DNA from 3 places in the Bradyrhizobium sp. UFLA05-125 genome. Region 3 is predicted to be linked to each of the others. Evidence: riboswitches for the same ligand, from Rfam matches in the RefSeq annotation. Region 3 holds a riboswitch; each other region holds the start of a gene.
What was found. A riboswitch is a leader RNA that binds a small molecule or an ion and turns the genes downstream of it on or off. The one in region 3 is predicted to bind cobalamin.
Positions count from the first base shown of each region.

Region 1: linked by a shared signal. The riboswitch ahead of SO156_RS16520 (TonB-dependent receptor) and the one ahead of SO156_RS38590 (TonB-dependent receptor plug domain-containing protein) in region 3 are both predicted to bind cobalamin.
Region 2: linked by a shared signal. The riboswitch ahead of SO156_RS16600 (DUF1636 family protein) and the one ahead of SO156_RS38590 (TonB-dependent receptor plug domain-containing protein) in region 3 are both predicted to bind cobalamin.

Region 1 is NZ_JBANBJ010000015.1:93,302-97,510, reverse strand. Features, by position in the region: gene cobT (nicotinate-nucleotide--dimethylbenzimidazole phosphoribosyltransferase) at 1-616, shown strand, start outside; gene SO156_RS16525 (histidine phosphatase family protein) at 749-1,321, opposite strand; cobalamin riboswitch at 1,397-1,595, shown strand; gene SO156_RS16520 (TonB-dependent receptor) at 1,716-4,073, shown strand; gene SO156_RS16515 (PepSY domain-containing protein) at 4,086-4,209, shown strand, end outside.
Region 2 is NZ_JBANBJ010000015.1:109,803-114,011, reverse strand. Features, by position in the region: gene SO156_RS16610 (cobyric acid synthase) at 1-1,275, opposite strand, end outside; gene cobO (cob(I)yrinic acid a,c-diamide adenosyltransferase) at 1,283-1,918, opposite strand; cobalamin riboswitch at 1,959-2,178, shown strand; gene SO156_RS16600 (DUF1636 family protein) at 2,273-2,647, shown strand; gene cobW (cobalamin biosynthesis protein CobW) at 2,644-3,678, shown strand; gene cobN (cobaltochelatase subunit CobN) at 3,693-4,209, shown strand, end outside.
Region 3 is NZ_JBANBJ010000079.1:9,018-13,226, reverse strand. Features, by position in the region: gene SO156_RS38600 (substrate-binding domain-containing protein) at 95-901, shown strand; gene SO156_RS38595 (hypothetical protein) at 1,062-1,325, shown strand; cobalamin riboswitch at 1,423-1,626, shown strand; gene SO156_RS38590 (TonB-dependent receptor plug domain-containing protein) at 1,613-3,007, shown strand; gene SO156_RS38585 (DUF6925 family protein) at 3,034-4,044, shown strand; gene SO156_RS38580 (hypothetical protein) at 4,085-4,209, shown strand, end outside.

The DNA of each region.
Region 1 (4,209 bases), on a different contig from region 3:
CTTTGCGTTCGAATGCGGGCAGCGCGCGGTGGTGCGCGCGGCGGAAGGACAACCCGACCTTCTGCTCCTCGGCGAAATGGGCATTGGCAACACCACGGCTTCGGCAGCGATCGCGGCGAGCCTGCTTGGCGTGGGTGCCGATGAAATCGCAGGCAGCGGCACCGGCGTTGATGCCGCGGGCCGGGCTCGCAAGGCGCGCGTAATCGACACTGCACTTGCGCGGCATGGCTTGACGAAGGCAGGTGCATCTGCGGAGGAGGTCCTCCGTACGGTCGGCGGCCTCGAAATCGCGGCGATCTGCGGCGCGATCATCGCGGCAGCGCAGCGGCGTATTCCGATCTTGATCGACGGATTCATCGTGTCGGTTGCCGCGCTGGCAGCCGCGCGCCTCAATCCGTCATGCCAGCCGTTCCTGCTGCCGTCGCACCAGTCGGCGGAGCAGGGGCATCGCCTGGTACTTCGTGCGCTCAACGTTCAGCCGCTGGTCAGCCTCGATCTCCGGCTCGGCGAGGGATCGGGCGCGGCGATCGCACTGCCGCTGGTGCGGCTCGCCTGCGCCCTGCACAATGGCATGGCGACGTTCGCGCAGGCCAACGTTCCGGATCGTCCTGCATAGGGCATGATCCGGAAAAGTGCGTAGCGGTTTTCCCTCGCGACAAACGCGGAACGCGTTTGCGCGGAGATCATGCTCAAACAACAACCTAAAGCGCGATGACGATTCCTCCCAATCTCATCGCGCTTTACGGCTTCAAGCGATAGTTTGATTGACGGAGACGACTCGCCAGCCGTTCGACAGGCGGTCGATGCGAGTGAGCGAGAGCGGATCGATCCCAAACCGCAGGGATGCCTGCGGTGCGAGATCGAGGGCGATGCACAGCGCAGCGCGGACGGTGCCGGAATGGACGACCAGAATCGCTGATCCTCTTTCGATACGGTGAAGTCCTTCGCGGGTTCTGGCGATCTGGTCTTCGAAGCTTTCACCGCCCGGAGGCCTTGAGCCGGCCGGATCGGCCCAGAATTTTGGATAGGCGTCGCCGCCCGCGGCGGCGAGATCATCATGACGTCGCCCGGTCCATTCGCCAAAATCCTGCTCGCTGAATTCGGACATGAGGATCGGATCGAGCGCGAGGGCGTGCGCCGTGTCGACGGTCCGTCGGGCCGGGCTCGCGTAGCTCGCGGCCCCCTGCGGCAGACACCGTCGTAGCGCGTCGAGGCGGCCCGGGTCGCTGAGATCGGCCGGCGCATCCATGGCGTGGATCGTCCCCGCGACGCCGTCGACGACCGCATGCCGGACCAACCAGAGGAAGGTGTCCCCTTCCATTCAGCATCTCCAAAGACGTTTGCACCGTTACGGCGAGAACGCCGCAGCCTGCACATTGACTCTCTCTCGCTCTTAATCATAGATGCGCGCGACGGTTTCCCCATCCGGGGATGAAAAGGGAATGCGGTGCGGGGATTTCCCCAAAGCCGCAGCTGCCCCCGCAACTGTAAGCGGAGAATCCTTCGTCACAAGCCACTGGGCTCTCGGTCCCGGGAAGGCGGCGAAGAGGTCACGACCCGCGAGCCAGGAGACCTGCCGTCAGCCGTGGTCACACGCGAAGATGTCGGTCGGGGAGTACAGACATTTGGCTTAGCCGGGGGCGAGAAACGCCCTGAAGGTTGAGACTTGGTTCGCTGTGACGTGCCACTGACGTCATACCGAGGTTTCTCGAACTGTGTCTCCTACCCGTATTGTACGACCGCGCGCCTTCCTGCTCGCCTCCGCCGCCCTCACATCGTTTGCTGCCGTCGATATGCCTGCTGCGCTGGCGCAGCAGGCCCGCGAACCCCTGCCGCCGGTCGAGGTGTCGCCCGCACAATCCCGCAAGCAGGTCAAGCCGGCCGGCCGGGAGGCGCAGAGCGCACGGCGCGCGGCCGCGCGCAGGTCGGCGACCGCATCGACAGCTCCCAAGCCCGTCGTGCCGGCTGCAGCCGCGCAGACACCGCTCAACACCAATGCCGTGGCCGAAAGCGCCTCGCGCCTCGGCCTGACCGTACGCGAGACGCCCGCGACCGTCGAGGTGATCTCGGCCGAGACCATGCGGGAGCAGGGCTATCGCACCGTGTCCGAGGTCGCGCAGGGCGCCGTCGGCGTCACCTCAGGCGACAATCCGGCAGAGCCCTCGGCCTTCTCGATGCGCGGCTTCACCAACAGCCAGATCAATATCCTCTACAACGGCATCAAGATCGGCCCGCAGAACATGACCTCGCGGATCGCGGACACTGCCAATCTCGAAGCCGTGGAATTTCTGAAGGGGCCGGCCTCGCTGATGTCGGGCGAGGGCGCCAGCGGCGGCGCGATCAATTTCGTGACCAAGCAGCCGCACACCGGACCGGTCCAGAATGAGGCGGACTTTTCATATGACTCGCTGAACTCGTTCCGCACGCATTATGGCTCGGGCGGTAGCACCAATGTCCAGGGATTGGACTACCGCTTCGACATCAGCCGTTCCTCGCTCAACGGCTTTGCCGACGACACCAATACCAAGACGCTCGACGTCTCCGGCCAGCTCAACTATCGCATCTCGGACAGTCTCAAAGTCTGGGGCGCAATCGAGTACCGGGAAGATCGCGGCAAGGCCTATTGGGGTGCGCCGCTGGTGCCGGTGGCCTATAGCGGCTCGCATGCGACGTCGGGTATCGTCTCCGGCAATTATGTCTCCAACTTCAACGGCACGAATCTCGGTGCGGTCACGATCGATGATCGCACCTTCAACACCAACTATAACGTTCTCGATAATCGCAACGTCGCGCAGGAGGTGTGGCTGCGTGGCGGTTTCGAGCTGAAGCTGGCGCCCGACCTGACCTTGAAGAGTCAGGCCTATGCCTATGGCGCCGAGCGCAGCTGGTTCAACAATGAAGTCGAGGCGTTCAATTCCACGACGAATTTGGTGGACCGGGAGCGCTTCTATGTCGCACACAGCCAGCGCCTCGTCGGCAACATCACCGACCTGACCTGGGATGCGAATATCGCAGGCTTTGACAACCGCCTCGTCACGACTCTGTCGTCAAGCTATCTCGATTTTGTCAGGCCGGGTGCAGCCAACTTCCCCGATGATACCGTCACGCTGGTGGATCCCGCGCGTGGTTATTATGGCCTGCTCACGACGCAGCAACAGACGGCGCGGATCGACAACGAGGCGCTGTCGTTCGAGGACCGGCTGAAGATCACCCGAAGCTTCGCGCTGATCGGCGGCCTGCGCGTAGAGCATATCGGGCTCGATCGCAATTCGACCAACGTCAGCGGTCTTGAGAAGGCGGGCTTCCCGTTCTCGAAAGACTGGGCGCCGGTGACCGGTCGCATCGGCTACACCTGGGAAGCCGTGCCCGGCCTGACCTTCTTCAGCCAGTACGCGACCGGCGCCGATGTCTCGGCCAACAACATCTTCCTGCTCGCGCCTACCCAGCCGCTCGACCTGACGACGTCGCGCACCTACGAGACCGGCGTCAAGCATCTGTTCTGGGACAACAGGGCGGAGTGGTCGTTCTCGGCCTACGACATCCTGCGCAAGAACGTCTACGCAGCCGCTGGCGGCATGCAGCTCAATATCGCCGGACAGCAGGAGTCAAAGGGTGTGGAGCTCGCCGGTGCCGTGCGCGTGACGGACGCCGTGCGGCTGTGGGGCAATATCGCCTATGTCGATGCGCGCTATGCCGACTACAATTTCGCCGGTGGCTCTTTCTCCGGCAATACGCCGCCCAACGTGCCGCGCATCGTCGCCAATGCCGGCGCATCCTATCGCTTCTTCACGCCATGGCCGGTGGAGCTCGGCGTGGTCGGACGTCACGTCGGCGATCGCTACAACACGGATGCGAACACCGTGACGCTGAACGCCTACACGGTCGCGGACGTCTACGCTTTCGTAGACATCCCGAAATCGGTATTCTCCGCCGTCGAGCAGACGCGCCTGACGTTCCGCGTGCGCAACATCACCGACAAACGCTATGCGATCTGGGGCGATCCGTTCTACCCCGATCAGGTCCTGCTGGGAGCGCCGCGCACCTATGAGATCTCCGCTGCGTTCAAGTGGTAAGGTGATGATCGCATGATGGGCGCGACGATCCTGCTGCACCGCTGGCTCGGCATTGCGTTCTGCCTGCTGTTTGCGATGTGGTTCGCAAGCGGAATCGTGATGCACTTCGTTCCGTTTCCCTCGCTCGGCGAAGCGG
Region 2 (4,209 bases), on a different contig from region 3:
GCTGCCGTGCACGCGCCCATCGCCGGAGATCGCGCCTTCCGGCGCGCCGTCGAGCATTGCGAAGGGACGCGCGCGATCCAGCCCTTCGGTGCGGCCGATGTGAATTTCGTAGGCGTCGATGGGCTCGCTGGTTCCGGCATGGCGCGCGGTGACGCGCGTGAGCGTCTTTTGCGGCGACATCACCGTCGTAACATCGAGAAGGCCAAGACCTGCCGTCTCTCCGGCTGGGCCCTCGATGCCTTCGGGATCATCCACGCTGTGACCGAGCATCTGATAGCCGCCACAGACACCCAGCACATGGCCGCCACGGCGGTGATGCGCGAGGAGATCGATGTCCCAGCCTTGCGCGCGCAAGAAGGCGAGGTCGCCGCGCGTTGATTTCGAGCCGGGAATGATGACGAGCCGCGCGTCTCCGGGAATCGCCTCGCCCGGGCGGACCATCACGAGGTCAACGTTGGGCTCGACCTTGAGCGGATCGAGATCGTCGAAATTGGCGATCCGCGATAGCGCCAGAAACGCGATCTTGCTTTTGCCGGGCTTCCGCGCCTCGCCCAATCCCAGTGCATCCTCGGCCGGCAACTCGCCGGCGCGCGCGAACCAGGGCAGCACGCCAAAACCGCGCCAGGATGTCCTGTCCTGGATCAGGCGGTAGCCGTCATCGAACAGCGTGGGATCGCCGCGAAACTTGTTGATGATGAACCCCTGGATCATCGCGGCATCGTCAGGATCGATTACGGCCTTGATGCCGACGAGTTGCGCGATGACGCCGCCGCGGTCGATGTCGCCGATCAGCACGACGGGCACATCGGCTTTCCGCGCAAAGCCCATATTGGCGATGTCGGCCTTGCGCAGATTGACCTCGGCCGGGCTGCCGGCGCCTTCGACCAGCACGAGATCGGTGCGCGCCTTCAGCCGTTCGAAGCTTTCGAGCACGGCGCCCATCAGCGAAGGCTTCATCGCGGCGTAGTCGCGGGCGCGTGCGGTCGCGATGCGCTTGCCCTGCACGATGATTTGCGCTCCGACATCGGTCTCGGGCTTGAGCAGCACCGGATTCATGTCGGTGTGCGGCTCGACGCCGGCGGCGAGCGCCTGGAGCGCCTGCGCACGGCCGATCTCGCCGCCGTCGACGGTGACGGCCGCATTGTTCGACATGTTCTGCGGCTTGAACGGGAGCACGCGCAGGCCGCGGCGCTTTGCGGCACGCGCAAGGCCCGCGACGACGAGCGACTTGCCCACGTCCGAGCCCGCTCCCTGGATCATCAATGCGCGCGCCATCGAAGTCTCAGAACTCGACGCCCGCTTGCGCCTTGATGCCGGAGCGGAACGGATGTTTCACCAGCGTCATCTCGGTGACGAGATCGGCGATCTCGATCAGCTCGTCCTTGGCGTTGCGCCCGGTGAGGACGACATGCGTCAGCGGTGGCTTCTGCGTTTTCAGGAAATCGACGACCTCGGCGATATCGAGATAGTCGTAGCGCAGCGCGATGTTGATCTCGTCGAGCACGACCATGCGCAGGCGTTCGTCCGATATCAGCTCCTTCGCCTTATCCCAGCCGGCGCGCGCGGCGGCGATGTCGCGGGCGCGGTCCTGCGTCTCCCAGGTAAAGCCTTCGCCCATGGCGTGGAACTGGCAGAGATCGCCAAAATGCCCGGTGAGCAGCCGCCGCTCGCCGGTATCCCACGCGCCCTTGATGAACTGGACGACCGCGCAAGGGAAGCCATGTGCGACACAGCGAACGATCATTCCGAAAGCGGAGGAGGACTTGCCCTTGCCCGCGCCGGTATGGACGATGATCAGTCCCTTTTCGCCGCTCTTGGTCGCCATGATCTTGTCGCGGGCGACCTTGATTTTCGCCATTTTCGCAGCATGCCGGGCGTCCGTGTTGTCCACCGCTGGGGTATCCGGTTCAGGCGTCATCTGAAATGGTCCTTCGGCTTGACAAGTGGCGGCCATGGGCAAATGGTGGGCCAGCGTTGGTTCCTGTCCTACGACAGGCGAAGAGGGAATGCGATAGGGCTCGTATCGGCAAGATTCGTGTTCGAAAAGCAGCCGCCCCCGCGACCGTGACCGGAGAGATGCCCGAAGCCACTGATCCCATGGGGGATCGGGAAGGCGGGGATCGAAGGGAAAAAACCTGCTCCGCAAGCCGGGAGACCTGCCAGCGCGAATGTTTTTGGACCGGCGGACGGGGTGTTCCGCGACGGGGAAACGGACCCTCTCTCGAGCGGTTCGTGCGCCTCATCGCCTCCCGCAGATATCCTGGAAGGGGCGATGGCCGTTACACTTCACGTTTGCATCACCTGCCGCGCCGGGCAGACACTCGGCGAAGGCGAAACCACGCCCGGCGCACGGCTGCATGCCGCGATCCTCGACGCCGGCGTGCCCGAAGGCGTCAACCTGGTTCCCGTCGAATGCCTGTCGGCCTGTAGCCAGGGCTGCTCGGTAGCTCTCAGCGCGCCCGGTCGATGGTCCTATGTCTATGGCCGCCTGTCGGATGCCAATGCGAACGACGTGATCGCAGGCGCTTCGGCCTACGCCGCAGCGCCCGACGGCATCGTGCCATGGCGCAGCCGTCCCGAAATCTTCCGCAAGCAATCGCTTGCCCGCATTCCCCCCATCGCCGTCGTGCCGGAGGCCGCCGAATGAACACGCTCGCAAAAGTCCCGGTCACGGTCGTCACGGGTTTTCTGGGATCAGGCAAGACGACGCTGATCCAGCATCTGATCAGCAATGCCAACGGCAAGAAGCTCGCGGTGCTCGTCAACGAGTTCGGCAGTGAAGGTGTCGACGGCCAGATCCTGAGATCCTGTGCCGATGCCAATTGCCCAGAGGAAAACATCGTCGAGCTCGCCAATGGCTGCATCTGCTGCACCGTGGCCGACGATTTCATTCCAGCGATGGAACAACTGCTCGCGCGCCAGGTGAGGCCGGATCACATCCTGATCGAGACGTCGGGGCTGGCCTTGCCGAAGCCGCTGCTGAAGGCGTTCGACTGGCCGGAAATCCGCTCGCGGATCACGGTCGATGGCGTGATTGCGCTGGCCGACGCCGAGGCGGTCGCAGCCGGACGCTTCGCGCCGGACCCGGATGCGGTGGAAGCGCAGCGCGCGGCGGATGAGAATCTCGATCACGAGACGCCGCTGTCGGAGGTGTTCGAGGACCAGATCGCCTGCGCCGATATCGTGCTCCTGACCAAGGCCGACCTCGCAGGTGCGGCAGGCCTCGAAGCAGCCAAGGCGGCGATCGCAGCGGAGATGCCGCGTCCGGTGCCTATGCTCCCCGTGGTCGACGGCGCGGTCGATCTGCGCGTCATCCTCGGCCTTGAAGCGGCGGCCGAAGACGATCTCGCCGCGCGCCCATCGCATCACGACGGCGAGGACGAGCACGAGCACAACGATTTCAACTCCGTCGTGATCGATCTGCCTGAGGTCGTCGACGTCGAGGCGCTGATCGCCTCGGTGCAGCGGCTGGCGCGCGAGCAGAACGTGTTGCGTGCAAAAGGCTATATCGCGGTCAAGGGTAAGCCTATGCGGCTGTTGCTGCAATCGGTCGGCGAGCGGGTTCGGCACCAGTTCGATCAGCCCTGGGGCGCGTCTCCCCGGCAATCGAAGCTGGTCGTGATCGGCGAGCATGGCGATATCGACGAGGCGGCGATCAAGGCAGGGCTTGGCATTTAAGGACTCGGCATCTGATGCACGTCGTTTTCCGCGAGAGCCGTGGTCTGGAGGAGACCGCGACGCCAAGGGACATCGGGCAGGACCCGGCCGATCTCGTGGTGCTCTCGTTCTCGGATTCCGATCTCGCCGCGTTCGCTGCCGGCTGGCGGCGAGGGCGCGCTGGCCTGCCGTCGCTGCGGCTCGCCAATCTCGCCGAGCTGCGTCATCCGCTGTCGATCGACACTTATATCGAGCGGACGCTGTCGCAAGCGCGCGGCATTCTGGTGCGCCTGATCGGCGGCGAGTCCTATTGGGCCTATGGGCTCGCGGCCCTGCATCAACTGGCGAAAGACCGCGGAATCGCGCTTGCCGTGTTGCCGGCGGATGGTCGCGACGATGAACGGCTGGATGCGTTCTCGACGTTGCCGGTCTCGACGCTCAGACGGCTCAAGGTGCTCTGCGACAAGGGCGGACCGGTTGCCGCACAAGCCGCGATCGCGCAGCTTGGGCTGGCCTCGGGTCTCTATGCGGGGCCCGTCGTTGGTGAGATCG
Region 3 (4,209 bases):
GCGACACCGGATACACGAAATCCATCTTGTTGAACCAAAAGGCTCGTACGGCGGATTTTACGAACGATTGCTGTAGAGCATAGGCCCAAGTTTCATGAGACGACCACTCTCCATCATCTCCGCATTTCTCCTTGTGATCAGCGCTTCGGCTGTCCGCGCCGAGCCCGCACGTGTCTACGCGGCGGGAAGCCTGACGGTGTCGGTGAAACAGGCGATCAAGGCGGCCGGCCTGGACGCCTCGCAAGTCGCCGAACCCGTCTTCGGTCCGGCCGGCGGCTTGCGCGAGCGCATTGAGAAAGGCGAGGCAGCGGACCTTTATCTCTCGGCCAACACGGAGCATCCCCGTACGCTCGCTGTGCAGCGGCCGCAGACGCTGGTGATCCCGTTCGCACGCAATAATCTCTGCCTGTTCAGCCGGGAAGCGATCGGTCTGACTGAGGCGAACGCGCTGGAGACGATGCTGGATCCCAAGATACGTCTGGCGACGTCGACGCCTGTCGTTGACCCCGGCGGGGACTATGCTTTCGCGGTGTTCAAGCGTGCGGAGAAAATCCGAGCCGGCGCCGAAGCTGCGCTCAGCCAGAAGGCGCTGAAGCTGGTCGGCGGCCCTGCCGCAATCAAACCGATCGAAGGTCAAACGGCAGCTGCCAGCGTCTTTCTCGCCGACAAGGCGGACGTGCTGCTCGTCTATTGCAGCGGCCAGCAGCAGACCTTGCGCGAGGTTCCGGGATTGAAGGTGTCGCGGTTGCCGCCCGAGATCGACGTCGTTGCGACCTATGGGCTCGCCTTGCTCACGGACAACCCGGACGCTGCGCGACTTGCGCTGTTCCTGTTGTCGGACAAGGGGCAGGACATTCTTGCCGAAAACGGCCTTGTGAAGATCGCCCAATCCGAGCGGTGACGCCGCGAGGTTAGCGCTGCCGATTCCGGCGATAACGCATTCGTTCAAATTGTCTGTTATTTGCTGACCCGCGGCCAACCCTGCCCACAAATGCCGCGCCGTCTTAAACCCGGCCTTTGGAACCCTCGCGCATGCTCCCCCGAAAGGGTGGGGCACCAACATGTCTGTTCTCAAGGAGATCGTCGCCGCGATTGCGGGAGTCTATGCGCTCCTGTTCGCCTGCGACGCATTGTTCGGCATCAACGAGACGCGTTTCGACGACGCTTATTATAGCCGCGACTTCTACGCGCCGCGGCCGAAAGAGTTTAGCTTCGCAAGCGATACGCCGCCCGCGGTCCGCGTCAGCGACGCCTTCGCGCAGTTCTCGCCGGGTGAAGCAAGGCCGACCAAACGCTACTCGTCGCTGACGACCATCATCCGCTAAGCGAGTGCGCCGGAGGGAGTGAGCCGAATCGCGTGTGGATTGCCACACCTGCTTCTTCGGCCGCACCTCGAACCGATTGACTCCGACTTTAACAAACCCCTAACATCGTCACTGACGGTTCTCCTTTCGGAGATCAAAAGGGAACGTGGTGCGGGATGTCCCCAACGCCACGGCTGCCCCCGCAACTGTAAGCGGCGAATCTTTCGTCACATGCCACTGGGAAATCTCGGTCCCGGGAAGGCGACGTAGAGGTAACGACCCGCGAGCCGCCGCGCGCGACCGCCTCGATCGAGACCGGGTCGTTCAACACCTTCAACCAGACCGTGGGCCTCAGCGGCTCGCAGGACAATTTCAACTACGCGTTCAACGTCGCCCATTTTCATGCGGGTGACGTTCCCGTGACGCCGCTCCAGTTGCTGCCGCCGGGTCAGAAGGCGAACGGCAACAACTACGACAACATGAGCTATTCGACCAAGCTCGGGCTAGACATCAACGACAGCTGGTCGGTGAACTCGGTCGTCCGCTATACCGAGGCGACGTTGCTGTTCACCGGCGATAGCGGCTTTCCGAGCACGCCGAACGCCACCCTGAGCACGCATGGGGTACGGCAGCTCTTCAATCGCGACGAAGCCGTCTGGTCGTTGTTCGATGGCCGTATCAAGAACTATTTCGCCGTCAATTATGCCAATAACCGCAGCTCCGACATTGGTCTCGGCGATCCGCTGTGGACCGTCACGACGGGCGAACGCATCAAATACGACTGGCATGCCGTCGCCGAGATCGCGCGTGGCAACAACCTGATCGTCGGCGCCGAGCAGCAGACCGATCGCATCGATGCGACCGGCTTCTCCGCCCAGAACGACAACAAGGCCGGCTTCGTCGAGTTGCAGTCGCAATTTGCCGACCGGGTCTTCGTCGTTGCCAACATGCGCAACGACTTCAACGACCAGTTCGGCGAGCATGCGACCTATCGCATCGCGCCAGCCGTGATCATTCCGGTGACCGAGACGAAGCTGAAGGGGAGCTATGGAACCGGCTTCAAGGCGCCGACGCTCAGCGAGCTCTACCAGAATTTCCCGGATTTCTTCTTCTTCGGCAATCCCAATTTGAAACCAGAGCAGAGCCAAGGCTATGACGCGGGTTTCGAGCAGCCGCTGTTTGGCGATTGCGTGCGGTTCGGCTCGACCTATTTCCACAACGGCATCACCAACCTCATCACGAGCAATGACACCTTCACGTCCTATACGAACGTGGGACTCGCGACGACGGAAGGCACCGAGAATTTCGTCACCGCGAAGATCACGGATCGCGTGAGCGTGCGCGCCGACGACACCTTCACCCGCACCGTCGATGCGAGCACGGGATTGCAGCTCCTTCGCAGGCCAAAGGAGAAGTGGAGCGCAACCGCGATCTGGCTGCCGATCGACCCCCTCACGCTGTCGGTAACCGTGCTTCATGTCAGCGATTGGCTCGATATCACGCGGGACACGGGGGCGCAGATCGTGGCGCCCGGCTACACCATCGTGAATCTGCGGGGCGACTATGCGATCAGCGATCAAGTCAAGGTGTTTGCGCGGGTCGATAATCTCTTCAACCGGCACTACCAGAACCCGACCGGCTTTCTGGCACCCGGTCTCGGTGTGTTCGGCGGCATACGCATTGCAAGTTACGACGTCAGATAGCAGGGACAGTGGACGAGAACGTTCCGATGACGATGGCTTTCGATATCATGAACGTCTTGGCAAGACAGCTTGGCAACGTCGAGACCGGCTGGAGCGTAGGAACGTTCGGGGCAATTGCCGAGTTCACGCGCGACGCCGGCGAACCCGCCGATCTGCAACAGACCAGTGAGGGGATCGGCGTCGTCACGGACAAGGGCGGAGTGCGGATCGTGCCTCGTCCAAATCTCCGTCTGATTGCATCGGAGTCGCCGACGACCGAAAGCTGGAGCCATCGTGTGGCGGTTTGCCTGCCGCGGGAATCCTGCGCCATGGGTGAGCGCACGACGCTGACGGAAATTGGTCCGGATGAGGATGCGCTGCGCAGCCGGGATCGCGGGGACGTGCTGTTCGATCTTGGCCTTGGCTGCTTGCAGATCGATGCCTGCATCCGGGTCGGCGATCCCGACGTGATCGCGGCGCTGCGGAGCCGTGCCGGGACGCCAGTGTTCGCGCCCGGGAACGACGTCATGCGGATTATCCTGGCGGCCAATCCGCACCGCGTGTTCGTCAGCCGGATCGGGCGGGCCGAAGTATTTCAGCCGATCCCGCCGCCGAGCGGGAGAAGCCCGGACGGCCCGCACACCCATGTTCTGCCGAAGTTGTTGGCGCATGGCCGCACCCATTCGGCCACCGAGCCGTTGCCCGATGGCTGGGTTCCCTGCACCCATCTTTATCCGGCGCATGCGCTCCGCGACCCGCTCGGCCGCAAGCATGCGTTCCGGGCGGACCATCACTTGGCTTTCCAAGCCTTGCTCGAGCGCCATGGCGTGCCAGAGCTTGTGGCGCTCAAGCGCGAGGTCAACGAGGCCGTCGCGGCCGGACGGGGCCCGGACACGCCGGCGCTCAGACGCGATCGTTTCGCCCGCTCCACGATCCGGGTCGCCCTGCGGCAATTGTCGGCAGCCGGGCCGCCATCGCAGATACTCGTCGAATGGCTTGCGGCCTACGACGGGCTCGATCCGACAGACCCCGAAGATCCGATGGAAGCCCTTCACTGACCCGATAAATCGATTAGAATCCCCAGCAAGGAGATCACCGATGGCCCTCAACGTCCTGCCGCCTCACACCGACCGTGTCCGTCTTGATCCGGTCGAGCCGCGCTATGCCGCGATCTTTTGTTTCGCGCTGCTGACCGTGTCATGCGCACTTGCAAGCTTCGCGCT